One region of the Desulfocicer niacini genome, then DNA from elsewhere that is predicted to be linked to it. Evidence: riboswitches for the same ligand, from Rfam matches in the RefSeq annotation. Region 1 holds a riboswitch; each other region holds the start of a gene.

Region 1 (3,943 bases):
CATGAACGGCAAGGTACTGGAGATCAGAGTGACCAAGGGTGCCACCGTGGCCGACGGTGAGGTTATTATGCTTATTGGGTGAATTCCCATCCAACAAACTGCTCCGCCCGTGTTCACAGGGACATGCGGGAAACAAATAGGGCATTATGGAGTTTTTTAAGAATCAGCTATTGAGGGCGTGTTGTGAATTTTTGTTTCATGAAATAGCTATTTGATCTTTTCAAATTTAGAGCTGGCGTAATCCATGGCTCGCTGGGCATAATTTTCCGCAGGCAGTCGAAGCAGTTCAAGCATTGATTCATCCATTTGACTTTTTATTTTTCCCGGTAAACCGGTAACCAGTGAAAATGGCGGGATAATCGTTTTCTCAAGCACCACCGCACCCGCCGCCACAATGGACCCTCGGCCGATGACAGCATGGTTCATCACCATGGCCCCCATGCCGATAAGGCAGTCATCTTCAATTCTGCATCCATGGATTACGCAGTTGTGGCCAATGGTGACCCCTTTACCTATGATAAGGGGGACATCATAATCGGAATGGCACATGGTGAGATCCTGTATGTTGGTATTTTCTCCCACAATGATGGCATTGCAATCCCCCCGGAGCACGCAGTTGAACCACACCGAGGTGTTTTCTGCCAGGGTGACATCACCAATAAGTGTTGCGCCGGGGGCCAAATAGGCGGACGGGGATATATGGGGTGTTTTCTTCTTGAAACGGTAGATGGACATTTTAAAGCTCCTTTCAGTTTTGTCAGTTTGAATTGCCGTTCAATTGGGTCCGCTTTGTGGGGTGGGCTTTCAACGTCTCCTCCCTCGGTCCCTTGGTGGCATAATCCTGAAATCGTTCATATCCGGTCGGTGAAAAAAACGGGATTAATAAAGGGATATCTTCATCGTTCAAAGCGTTTCTTATCATGGCCGCCATTGAAAAGGCAAATCATAAGGCTCTGATCCCAACGGGTTTCATTTGCAGGGAGGCAGGGCAGCCATGATGGGTAGGTGTTCATCGTTTTCTTGACAAACCCCCCGGATATGGTATTATTTTCGCGTTTTTATACAGGATGTCGCTGTCCCCGGGGAACCCGGTGAAATTCCGGGACGGACCCGCCGCCGTGAGTGAGGACGAACGCCGCATCATTGCCACTGTGCTGTAAATGTAATCACCGAAGCAGCATGGGAAGGCGCGGCAAATAGGATGAATCACAAGTCAGAATATCTGTGGGAACAGTGAAAACAGATGGCTTTCGGAGAGATGGTAAATCCCCGGGTCGATGCATTGTCGGCGTGGGGATTTTTGCGTGCCGACCTTAAATGGAGAATCCATGGACGGATACCGGCACTTTTTGTTTTTTAGCTTTTCTTTTTTTAAAATAGCCCTTCCCCGGGCCAGGAGGAAGAGCCTTTGATTTCTTCCGGCTTTCAAGATGCCGATGCCACCCACAAAGATTTCCAGTACCTGGAGAATCTGGCAACGGCCTACTGGTATTCCGAAGTATTTTTTGCTTCCCTGGAATTGAATCTGTTTCAACACCTGGACAAGGGCCAGCACACCCTTAAATCCCTTTCCCATGCAGCGCAGTGTCATGTCGATGGACTGTCTCGCCTTTTGAGAGCCCTGGAAAAAATGGCCCTGGTATCCCGGTATAAGGATGCCTGGTTCAATATGTTTCTTGCTTCTCACTATCTGGTGCCGGGAAAATCCACCTTTATGGGAGCGTTTTTTCTTTATCGACGATACATGCAGCCCCAGTGGACACAGCTTGCTTCCCGGGTTTCATGTCAGGAAAAATCAGAGCATGCTGCCACTTCCAAATCCCAGCCCCTTGAGACGGTTTCGGACCAAGGGGAGCAGGAGGACCATGATTACCGGGCAAGGAACCTTCGCTATGTCACGGCCATGGATACCCTGGTAAAGGAAAAGGCCCTGGAAATTGCCGGAGTAATAAAGGGAGAGTCCCTGAAGGGACCGCTTTTGGATGTGGGGGGCGGGGCCGGCAGCATGATCCGGGCATTGCTTCCCTTGATTCCGGGGGGACGCGCAGTGCTGTTTGAACTTGCCGAGGTTATTGATGCAGCACGAAAGATTTATCCGGAAACCGCCTCCTGGCAGGGCATTGAAACCATGGCAGGTGATTTTAGAACCCATGGTTTTGAACAGACATTCGGGGTAATTGTGCTGAGCAATTTTCTACATGCCTATGGACCGGAAGAGGCGAGACAATTGCTTGAAAAAGCCATTTCCCTTTTAAAACCAGGGGGCATGATACTCATCCATGACTATTTTCCCGACCGGGCTGGAAGAGATCCCCAGAAAGGCGCCCTCTATGATTTGACCATGATGCTCAATACCTACAACGGGTGCTGCCACGAGGCCGGAGACATTGAAGCCTGGCTCAGAGATGGGGGTATGGGGAACTGTGAGGTGATAGATCTTGACACAGACACCGCCCTCATGGTGGCGGGGGGGAGCGGCAGTGCCGGCGATGAGGGGAAAAAATGGGTCCGCATCGTCCTGGACCATGGGTTTGAACGTGCCGTTAAGATTGTCCCTGAAACGGTGATCACAGCCCCCTGGGTGCGAAAAAAATGTCAGTGGGGATGTGAGGGGTTTGGAAAAAACCTGCAATGCCCGCCCCGGGGAATGTCCCACGACGAAACCCGGGAGATGATAGACAGTTACGAGACTTTGTTCCTTGTGGAGGGAGCCCCGCCGGGAACCGCCTTTCATAAACAGCTTTTGTCCCTTGAAAAAACCGCCTTTCTGAAAGGTTTCCATAAGGCCTTTGTGTTTGGGGCTGGTCCCTGCACGGTGTGCCCGGAATGTCCCGCCGACGGTACTTGCCATCACCCCCATCTGTCACGCCCAGCCATGGAGTCCTCGGGCATTGATGTGTATGAAACCGCATCCCGGGCTGGCATACGCCTGGCCCCTGTGACGGAAAGCCTGGATTATGTCAAATATATGGGGCTTTTGCTTCTGAAATAAAATATGGAGTCTACAATGAAAATACTTCTGGTACAGGTACCCACATCCCACCTGGGGGCCGGAGAAAAAGTGTACCCATTGGGCCTTTCCCGGTTATCCAGCACGGTGCCGAAGGGCATTGAAAAAAGCGTTCTGGACATGAATATTTGCCCTGACCCCTGGCAGGCCCTTCACCAGGCCTTGATGGATGAAGTCCCGGATGTGGTGGCCCTTTCCTTTCGGAACCTTGATCCCCTGGCAGGGCATCAGGCATCCTATCTGTCGTCTTTGAAAACCGCAGCCCGGATGGTTAAAAACATGGCGCCAGGAGCTGGGCTTCTAGCTGGGGGACCGGCCTTTTCGCTTTTTGCCAAAAGACTCATGGAGGAGGTCCCCCAAATTGATGTGGGACTAAAGGGAGAGGGGGAGTTGATTTTCCCGTCCCTTCTTACACCGGATCCGGATTATCCTCATATCCCCGGGATTCTATGGCGGGACCGGGGACAGGTGGTTGTCAATGGCCCCGGTGCCAGGATGGACGTGGACCTGCTTCCCCCCATGGATCTCAGGGCCTTTCCCCCGGAGAAGTATACCCGGGGCAATGCATATGTGGCGGCCATGGGCATTGAAGGTAAAAGGGGGTGTGACCTGTGGTGCAGTTATTGCCTTTATCCTTTCCTGGGGGGAGCTGCCATGCGGCTTAGAAGCCCTGTAAAGATTGTGGATGAGATGGAGCACCTGCACAAAGAATGCAATATTGGTCTGTTTCATTTCACCGACGGAGTTTTAAATCGTCCTGCGGATCATTTTGAGGCCCTGTGCCGGGAACTTATCCGCAGAAAACTAAATGTTTCCTGGACTGGGTTTTTCCGGGAGGATTCCCTGACCGCCGAAAACCTGGATCTGGCACAACGGGCGGGCGTGGTGGCTGTGTATTTCTCCGGGGATGCCCTCACCGATTATGGATTGAAG
Region 2 (3,943 bases), on a different contig from region 1:
AACAAAACTCAGATCTGACTCAATTGAGGGATATCTCTACCCGGCACGTATACCCATAAGTAATACTCTTTGTATCATTAATTTTAACAGAAGACAAAAAAAGAAGGGCTTGGTCCTAACTTCGCCCACTGGATATGCACCAAACAGTTAGCAAATAGATATTATGATAAAATCCAAAATACTCAACGGCTATTATCTGATGGGTGCTGGCCAAAGTGGGCCAACTTAGAACCAAGCCCAAAAAGACTTAAATTCTCCGAGAGCGACATTATCCGGTCGAATATGCGCATGACAGGAGGGCAGGCACCTTGATTAAAATTTATATTCCAGCCCCACAATCCACAAAAGGGGAGGTGCCAGCAATCCATCCACGTAATAATAGGTGGTATCCGCAATATTTTCAATTTCGGAAAAAAGACTGAATTTTTTAAAAAAATATTCTCCACGTATGTTTGCAATGAGATATTGCGGAGCACTTTTTGTATTGGCTTTATTAGTGTAGCACTTTGATGCGTAAAGCACATTCAAATTGAAAAACAATTTTTCAATAGGTGTCACATTAAAATTCACATCAACCCGATGGGCAGGCTTGGCTGTGAGCCACAAGCCTGTATTTTCATCTTTTGCTTCAAGATAGGTGTATGATGCGTTGATGCCCAGCCATTTCCAGGAATTACAATTTATCCCAAAATCCACCCCTTTGTAGGTCGCCTCCCCCACATTCTGATATTGTCCAATCCCTGCGTCATCACGAACATAGCTAATTTTATCTTTTAGTTGATTATAAAACAAAGTCAAATGAGAAGAAAATGATGGAGACATTTCCATGGAGAATCCCAACTCATAATTATTTGCAGTTTCCATGGTCAAATCAGGGTTGGGGATGGTCGAGGAGGTTTCATTGTATCTATGATAAAAGGAAGGGGTATTATTAACCCGGCCATAGGATGCAGAAATTTGATACCTGTCTTTTTTATAAATCAGTTTTATTTCTGGATTTACTGCATTATCAAACTCCGAGTTATAACTGCCGCGAAGCCCCATTGAAAGGGTCATCGGCAGAAATTCAAGCCCCCTGGACCAGGTGGAAAACGCTGAAAAAGAGGACTCACGTTTCCTGGAAAAATCTGATCCCACTGCCGTTCCCAGCTCACACGCACCCCCAAAATTCAAGCTGTTTTGTTCATTTAATTGAAAGGCGTAATTAATATCCTGGCCCAGTTTTCTTACTTCAATGGTCTTATCCAAGTTTTTGCTGATATCGGTATTATGCTTCTCTCCCTGGCTGAGATAGGTTTTTCCGGTCAAGGACTTAAATGAAGAAAATAGAGAAAAAATAGCAATATCCGTCTCCTTGCGGGAAAAAGGAGTGGGAAAGTCGGGTAATCCGCTCAAACCGCGTTCATCGTTCATGTAGTCGGCGGTAACAATAAAGCCCATGTCTTCCCGGGGGGAATACTCAAGTCGCCCCCCCAGTCTATGGGTCTCTTTATCATTATTCGTCTTATATCCGTCATTGGTGTTATACTCCGCCGAGATCCCCATGCCCAGTTGTCCAAGAATGCTGGTCGCGTTTGTTTTGGCGTTAAATGCTCCTTTGTTGCCCGCATGGGTCTTAACGGCCCCTTTAAATTTAGCGATCTTGCGTGTGGAAATGAGAATCACGCCGCCTGCAGCATCACTTCCGTGGGACACACCGCCCTTGCCTTTATAAATTTCAATTTTTTCAATGTGATCCAGCACCACCATATCCCAGCAAACACCGCCGTGGGTGGCTGTGGGATCGTTAAGTGGTTTCCCATTTACATAGACCTTCACCTTGGATGATCCATGTATGGAAACGGATGAATCCCCTGCCCTGACACCCGGCACTCTGTTTAATATATCGGACATGGTGTTCACGTTCATGGCTTCAATGTCCCGGGCCGTAATGATAATGGCATCAGTGCTATCCAATGCAATAGAAACAGGCACAAATTGATAAAAAAACAACACCATTACCACAGTAACCACCACACAAAGATATTTCCCCACCATGTCACCTCCCCGCCCTTCACAAAAAATTAAAAGAATTATTAAAAGAATTATAAGGACAATAAGTAAAATTTACGGAGATTGATGGTGGCGGATCAAAAAAAACAACAACACTATTGCCAGGCATTCAATCATATATGGGGAAGTGAGAAAAACCACGAAAACAGGCAAACCCCCAAATCGTAACAACAATCCGGGATTTCCCATTTTTATCCGGCGGGATTATTGCGCCATTTCTTTGTCCACGAGAAATAGCGTCATTTGTCTGGGCAGGTCTTCTGACTTTCCTTACGCTTCAGCAGCCTTCCCACCCGATGTTTTATTCGTTTTCATACCTGAAATAATTTCAGACACATCAAAAAAAACGCATAAAACCTTGGGCAGTGGCACTCCATGCCAAAAACGCTTTTCCCTGTCAACGCCATGGGAAAGAAGGATTACAGCGGCGGGCCCGTCCCCGATTTTAACGGGGTTTCCTGTTCAAAAATCCAGATAAAAACACCATGCATCCATGGTAAATATTCGGCTTAGTCATGTAAATGTTTGGGTCGAGCCTCATATTCACCTGTTGAAAGTTGCGTAACATACTAAGTCTATGTTAGCAGACCAAAACAGATAACGATGGGGCGCGGACCGAATATTTACCCTCCATGGCAGGGTAATCATTGAATTTCCTATGCTTGCAAAAGCACCCAGACGATTTCGGGAGTAACCTTAATCACTATTTTTTAAATTAGTCAATATATTTATTGTTAAGTACCCACACCCTTCAAAACAATAAAACATATCATAAATTGTTTCCCCTCGGACCTTGAAGCAGCTCCGGAAAAGTTTTTTTATCCTTGACTTTTTTGTTATTGGTTTGTAGACAAAGCATTAGTTTTCAGGTGTTTTACTCAAAAGGGAATTCCGTGAAATTCGGAAACGGGCCCGCCGCTGTAATCGAGGACGAACGCTGCAATATGTCACTGGAAAATACTTCCGGGAAGGCGCAGTCAGTAGAATGATCCGAAAGTCAGAAGACCTGCCTGGCAAACAAAAAAAACAGTTTTTGCGATATGCCGTTAAATTCATGGGCTTCATCCCATGGATAGTCTCCATTGCATGACACAGGGATTATGAAATTTTTAATCGGCAATCATTGGATCTTAAGGGGTCAATGAAACTGTTTCAGGGAAATGCCGCATGGGAGTGCTGCTATCCCCATGGGTTCCATGGATAAAAAAGGGAAATCCACGGATTGATATTCGTGGATTTTTTGTATTAATGGGAGCCATGAGCACATCATCATGTCTGAATTAATTAAGGACTGTTTTCTGGCAGCAACCATGTGTTACTTCGTCAGCCTGTTTTTCATCAGCTGCCGTTACAAGACCGGTGCTGTCCTCTTTTTGATCATGGGGTGTCTGTGTAATGCCCTCTCCCTGGTAATACGATACTACATTTCCTTCCCGCTGCTTCCCCTTTACCAGGGTTCCTATTTCATTCCCTGCATTGTTGGCCTGTTATACATCCGCCCTCTTTTATCCCGGAAAGGCCACCTGGTTCAACCATTATTGGTATCCTGTCTGGCGGCAACGGCATTATTATTTCCCAATGACTACTATCTTCCATTTTTACAGTTTAAAACGCCGTTTTCGCATCTTTTCTTTCTCTTTGGTGTAATGGGAAAAGCCCTGTTTTTAATGACCGGTGTCACTGCATTCTTGATCTTAACCGGACAAAAAGATTCAACCGACACAAAAAAAATGATCCACATTGCCATGTGGGGATTTTTTTTCTGGACATTGTCCATTTTTTCCGGTGCCATATGGTCTTATCTGGGATGGGGTTCCCCCGTGATATGGGATGATCCCATTTTGACAAGCACCATGGCGATGTGGCTCTATTATATCCTGTTTCTTCACCT
Region 3 (3,943 bases), on a different contig from region 1:
AGGACAAGGGAACCAGAGAGACAAATTTAATACTGATATTTCAAGCCCACATAAAAGGAACGTCCCGGCATGGTATAGCCCTGGACTGCGGCATAGGATTCATCAAAAAGATTCCGAACTTCGGCCTTGACGGAGAGATCTCCGTATCTGTCAAAGGAGAGCAGTTTTTTGTTCAGGGTCAGGTCGGCCACGGTGTAGGCATCAAGGGTTGACTCCCCTGTGCCTTCGTAATCGGTGATATCCTGCTCACTGATATGGCTGAAATTGAGGTTGGAGGAAAAACCTGCTGCATCATTGGAAAAACGAATGCCGTATGACGCGGTCCATTCCGGGGTGTACTGAAGGTCCTCATCGTTTCCATCGTCAGTGTAATCATTCAGCCAGGTAAAGGAGGCGTAGGGTGTCAGCTGATAGGCAGTCCATCCAAGCAGACTGCTGATGTCCAGTTGAACGGACCCCTCAAGACCGGACAGGGTGGCACCGTCAACATTTTCGTAGCGGGTGAGATCCTCTGCCGGGACATAGGAATAGGCGATTTTGTTTTCGAAATCCGTGTAAAAATAGGTCATACCGCAGGTAAAAATATTTTTGGAGATGTCCACACCGATTTCATATGTTTTACTCTTTTCAGGTTTCAGATCTGGATTGCCCGACCAGATACCAAACCCAAAGGCACTGTAATCATCAAACATGTAGAGCTGATCTGCGGTGGGCATTCTAAAGGCTTCGGCGTAATTGGCCCGGATGCTCAGGCCCTGGGTCAGTTTATACACAGCTCCCAGGCTGGAGGACCAATTGGTTTCACTGGTACTCTGGTTGTCATCACTTTCCACATCATATTTGTCATAACGTCCCCCTGCCGACAGGATCAATTTGCTGTCCAGCAGTTCGGTTTTTGCCATGATAAATGCCGACGGGTTGTCATAGGTGTTTTCCTCACCTGCAAGGGTATAGGAGTTGGAGATGGCGTAATAGGTCCAGTCCACACCCGCAGTAACATGGGTGGTGTCCCACATGGCGGTGAGCTGGGCCTGAGCGCCCTGTTGATCCGTATCCCGAAAATAATCGTGGGTGCTGCCGTAGGTTTCCGGATCAAAGGTTTCGTATTCGTCCTTGCCGTTGAAATAACGCAGATTCCATAATAAAAATCCATCTGCGGACTGGCCGTCATACACCAGATCAACGGTGTGAATGGCATGGTCCACATAGTCATCCAGATCATTGGCACTCAGGTAATCGGGATTGCCAATGCCCTCGCCCTGGTATCCGGTGTAGGTGATACCCATGCGATTATTGGCTGCAAATGTCCAGCCGCCGTTGAGGCTGAGCCGCTCCTTTGAATCAAACCCGGTGTTGTAATATTTATCCCCTTTGGCCGTGTTGTAATCGTCCTGGGATTCCCTTGAGATGGTGGCCGAAAAGTCAAAGCCCTTGGCATCACCGGAGATGCCTGCGGCTATCTTTTCATTATTCCAGCTGCCCAGAGAACCTTCCATAAAAGCAGATGTTTTTCCCTCACCTTGGCGGGTAATCACATTGACCACCCCGCCCATGGCCGAGGCACCATATTGCACCGACCCTGGGCCACGGATGATTTCCACCCGCTCCACATTGTCCATCATGATCTTTGACAGGTTACCGGTTCCAGAGCGTCGTCCATTGATCAAAATTAATACATGGCTTGCCAGATCGTTCCCATGGGTTTCTGTGCTGAATCCCCTTACGGAAACAGATACCAGGGAATTGGGATATTCACGGATCATGAATCCCTGTCTGGACAAAAGATCTCCCAGATCCTGGACAAAGGTCTGCTCAATTTCTTTCTGGGTGATCACGGTGATGTTGGTGGTGACATCTTCTTTTTTTTCTTTCACCCTTCCTGCGGTCACCACCATGGTGTCCAGTACGGATGTTTTTGGTTCGGGAACAGTTTGTCCCCAGGCAGGCAAGGATATCGTCGCAATAACTGCTGTAAAAAAGGTGGCAATCCAACGCTTCATAATGATGATTTCTCCTCAAAATAACCGCCATGGGTGGACCATTTTCACCTTGGTACACACCCACAACGAAGCTTGAAAGTCCTGTGGGTTTTGCCGGAACTTTCTCATTAAATGGCTTGTCCGGAAAAACAAAAATCCCCGGACCGAAATAATTTTCAATCCAGGGATTTCCCTTTTTTATCCTTAGATACTTCACCGGGCGACTTTTTCCATAAAGTATATGCCCGCTCTGTACAGGTAGGTCTTCTGACTTCCGGATCAATCTACCGGCCGCACCTTCCCAACCAAATGGTCAGTGGCATTTTGCAGCTTTCGTCCCCGGTCACAGCGGTGGGCCCGTCCACGATTTTAACGTGGTTCCCTGTTATGGATTTCACAAGAATAAAACTACCCATTTGTACAGTAAAGATCCTTTAATTGCAGGTGTCTTTAATTAAATTTGGATAGATTGTTTTCTATGAACTCCCTTATGCTTTACTTCAGCACCTGTACAGCGAGATATATTACTCCAGCTGGCTTTAATGTCAAGCAAATATTAAAGTCAAATATCGTATCTTTTTAATTGATCTTTGCGCAACATCATAATGGGTATACGGCAATAAATCTGTTGACTATTGAGAAAAAGAGTGGTTAAAGTTTCTGTCAAAATTGTCTGGGTGCTTTGTAAAAAGCATAGGGAAATCCAAATAGTGACCTTCCATGACGGCGTGGTAGACTTTTTTTGATTTCCCAACAGGGAACCCCGTGAAAATCGGGGACGGGCCCGCCGCTGTAATCCTTTTTCTCTTGACATTTAAAGGGAAAATCACTTCGGCATTTTATGCCACTGCTTTGTGCTTTTTAAACGTTTTTTTTGCATTGTCCTGCACTTTGGGGATATGAAAACGGATGAAAGGCCTGGTGGGAAGGCTGCTGAAGAGGACGGAAAGTCAGAAGACCTGCCCAGGCAAGATGCGTTTTTTCCCGTGGACAGAGAAACTGCGCAATGATCCCTCCGGATAAAAATGGGACATCCTGGATCGTTATTATTGTTACGGTTCGGGGTGTTGCCTGTCTTTGTTGTTTTTCCATCGCCCCTATGGTTGATACCTGGTAATGGTGTCAACGAATGCCTTGTGCATCGCCACCATCAATCACCGTACATGTTGTTTGTTGTCCGTTAAAGAAACAGGCGTTTATAAAAAAACAGGAGTTTAAAGGAGCGTAAAGATGAAACAAAGGACAAAAGGAGCAGGCAGCAAAAAAGGCATTGGTTATACTATAACTGTACTTTTTGCAATGATCTGCATGGGCAGCACGGGATTTGCCATGGATCTGGGTGAAATCAATCCGGGTAAAATTGATCTGTCCGGTTGCATTGAGGTTGAAGTTGGTTTTGAGGATAACGGGGTGGATGATGAAGATAGCAGCGATATTTCTCTTGCCACGGCGGAAGTGGGATTGGAAGCAGCCCCCACAGATTGGTTGACTGGATTTGTGCTTTTTTCCTGGGATGACGATGCCGAAGAGATGATCTTTGATGAGGCCCATGTTAAGCTGGGTGATTCTGACAGCATACCTTATTATATTCAGGTTGGCAAATTGTACGTTCCCTTTGGTATATATGAAACTAATATGATTTCAGATCCCATGACCCAGGATCTGGGAGAAACCGCAGACACAGCGATTCAAGTGGGTATCAACATGGGCGGTGTCAGTGCTGCTGCATATACATTTAACGGTGACATCGATGAAATTGATGAAGATGACGATATCAGCTGTTTTGGTGCTTCCCTTGCCTATGAATATGAATCCGAAGCCTTTACCCTGGCTGCCGGTGCGGACTGGATAAACAATATCTTTGAATCCGGTGGACTCAGTGAAGTGGCAGACGATCATGCAGGACTCGTTGAGTATGTGGATGGTTACTCCCTCCATGCACTTGCATGCATGGGGCCTGTCTC

What was found. Region 1 has a riboswitch for cobalamin ahead of ACYQ2M_RS03345 (DUF2284 domain-containing protein). Riboswitches for the same ligand answer to the same signal wherever they lie in the genome.
Region 2: linked by a shared signal. The riboswitch ahead of ACYQ2M_RS16715 (TonB-dependent receptor plug domain-containing protein) and the one ahead of ACYQ2M_RS03345 (DUF2284 domain-containing protein) in region 1 are both predicted to bind cobalamin.
Region 3: linked by a shared signal. The riboswitch ahead of ACYQ2M_RS15590 (TonB-dependent receptor plug domain-containing protein) and the one ahead of ACYQ2M_RS03345 (DUF2284 domain-containing protein) in region 1 are both predicted to bind cobalamin.

The regions. Positions count from the first base shown of each region.
Region 1 is NZ_BAAHYK010000004.1:145,887-149,829, reverse strand. Features, by position in the region: gene ACYQ2M_RS03355 (biotin/lipoyl-containing protein) at 1-82, shown strand, start outside; gene ACYQ2M_RS03350 (gamma carbonic anhydrase family protein) at 208-735, opposite strand; cobalamin riboswitch at 1,043-1,244, shown strand; gene ACYQ2M_RS03345 (DUF2284 domain-containing protein) at 1,409-2,992, shown strand; gene ACYQ2M_RS03340 (B12-binding domain-containing radical SAM protein) at 3,008-3,943, shown strand, end outside.
Region 2 is NZ_BAAHYK010000032.1:3,832-7,774, forward strand. Features, by position in the region: gene ACYQ2M_RS16715 (TonB-dependent receptor plug domain-containing protein) at 313-2,037, opposite strand; cobalamin riboswitch at 2,286-2,541, opposite strand; cobalamin riboswitch at 2,903-3,080, shown strand; gene ccsA (cytochrome c biogenesis protein CcsA) at 3,324-3,943, shown strand, end outside.
Region 3 is NZ_BAAHYK010000028.1:33,375-37,317, forward strand. Features, by position in the region: gene ACYQ2M_RS15590 (TonB-dependent receptor plug domain-containing protein) at 27-2,000, opposite strand; cobalamin riboswitch at 2,220-2,410, opposite strand; cobalamin riboswitch at 2,692-2,960, shown strand; gene ACYQ2M_RS15595 (LbtU family siderophore porin) at 3,210-3,943, shown strand, end outside.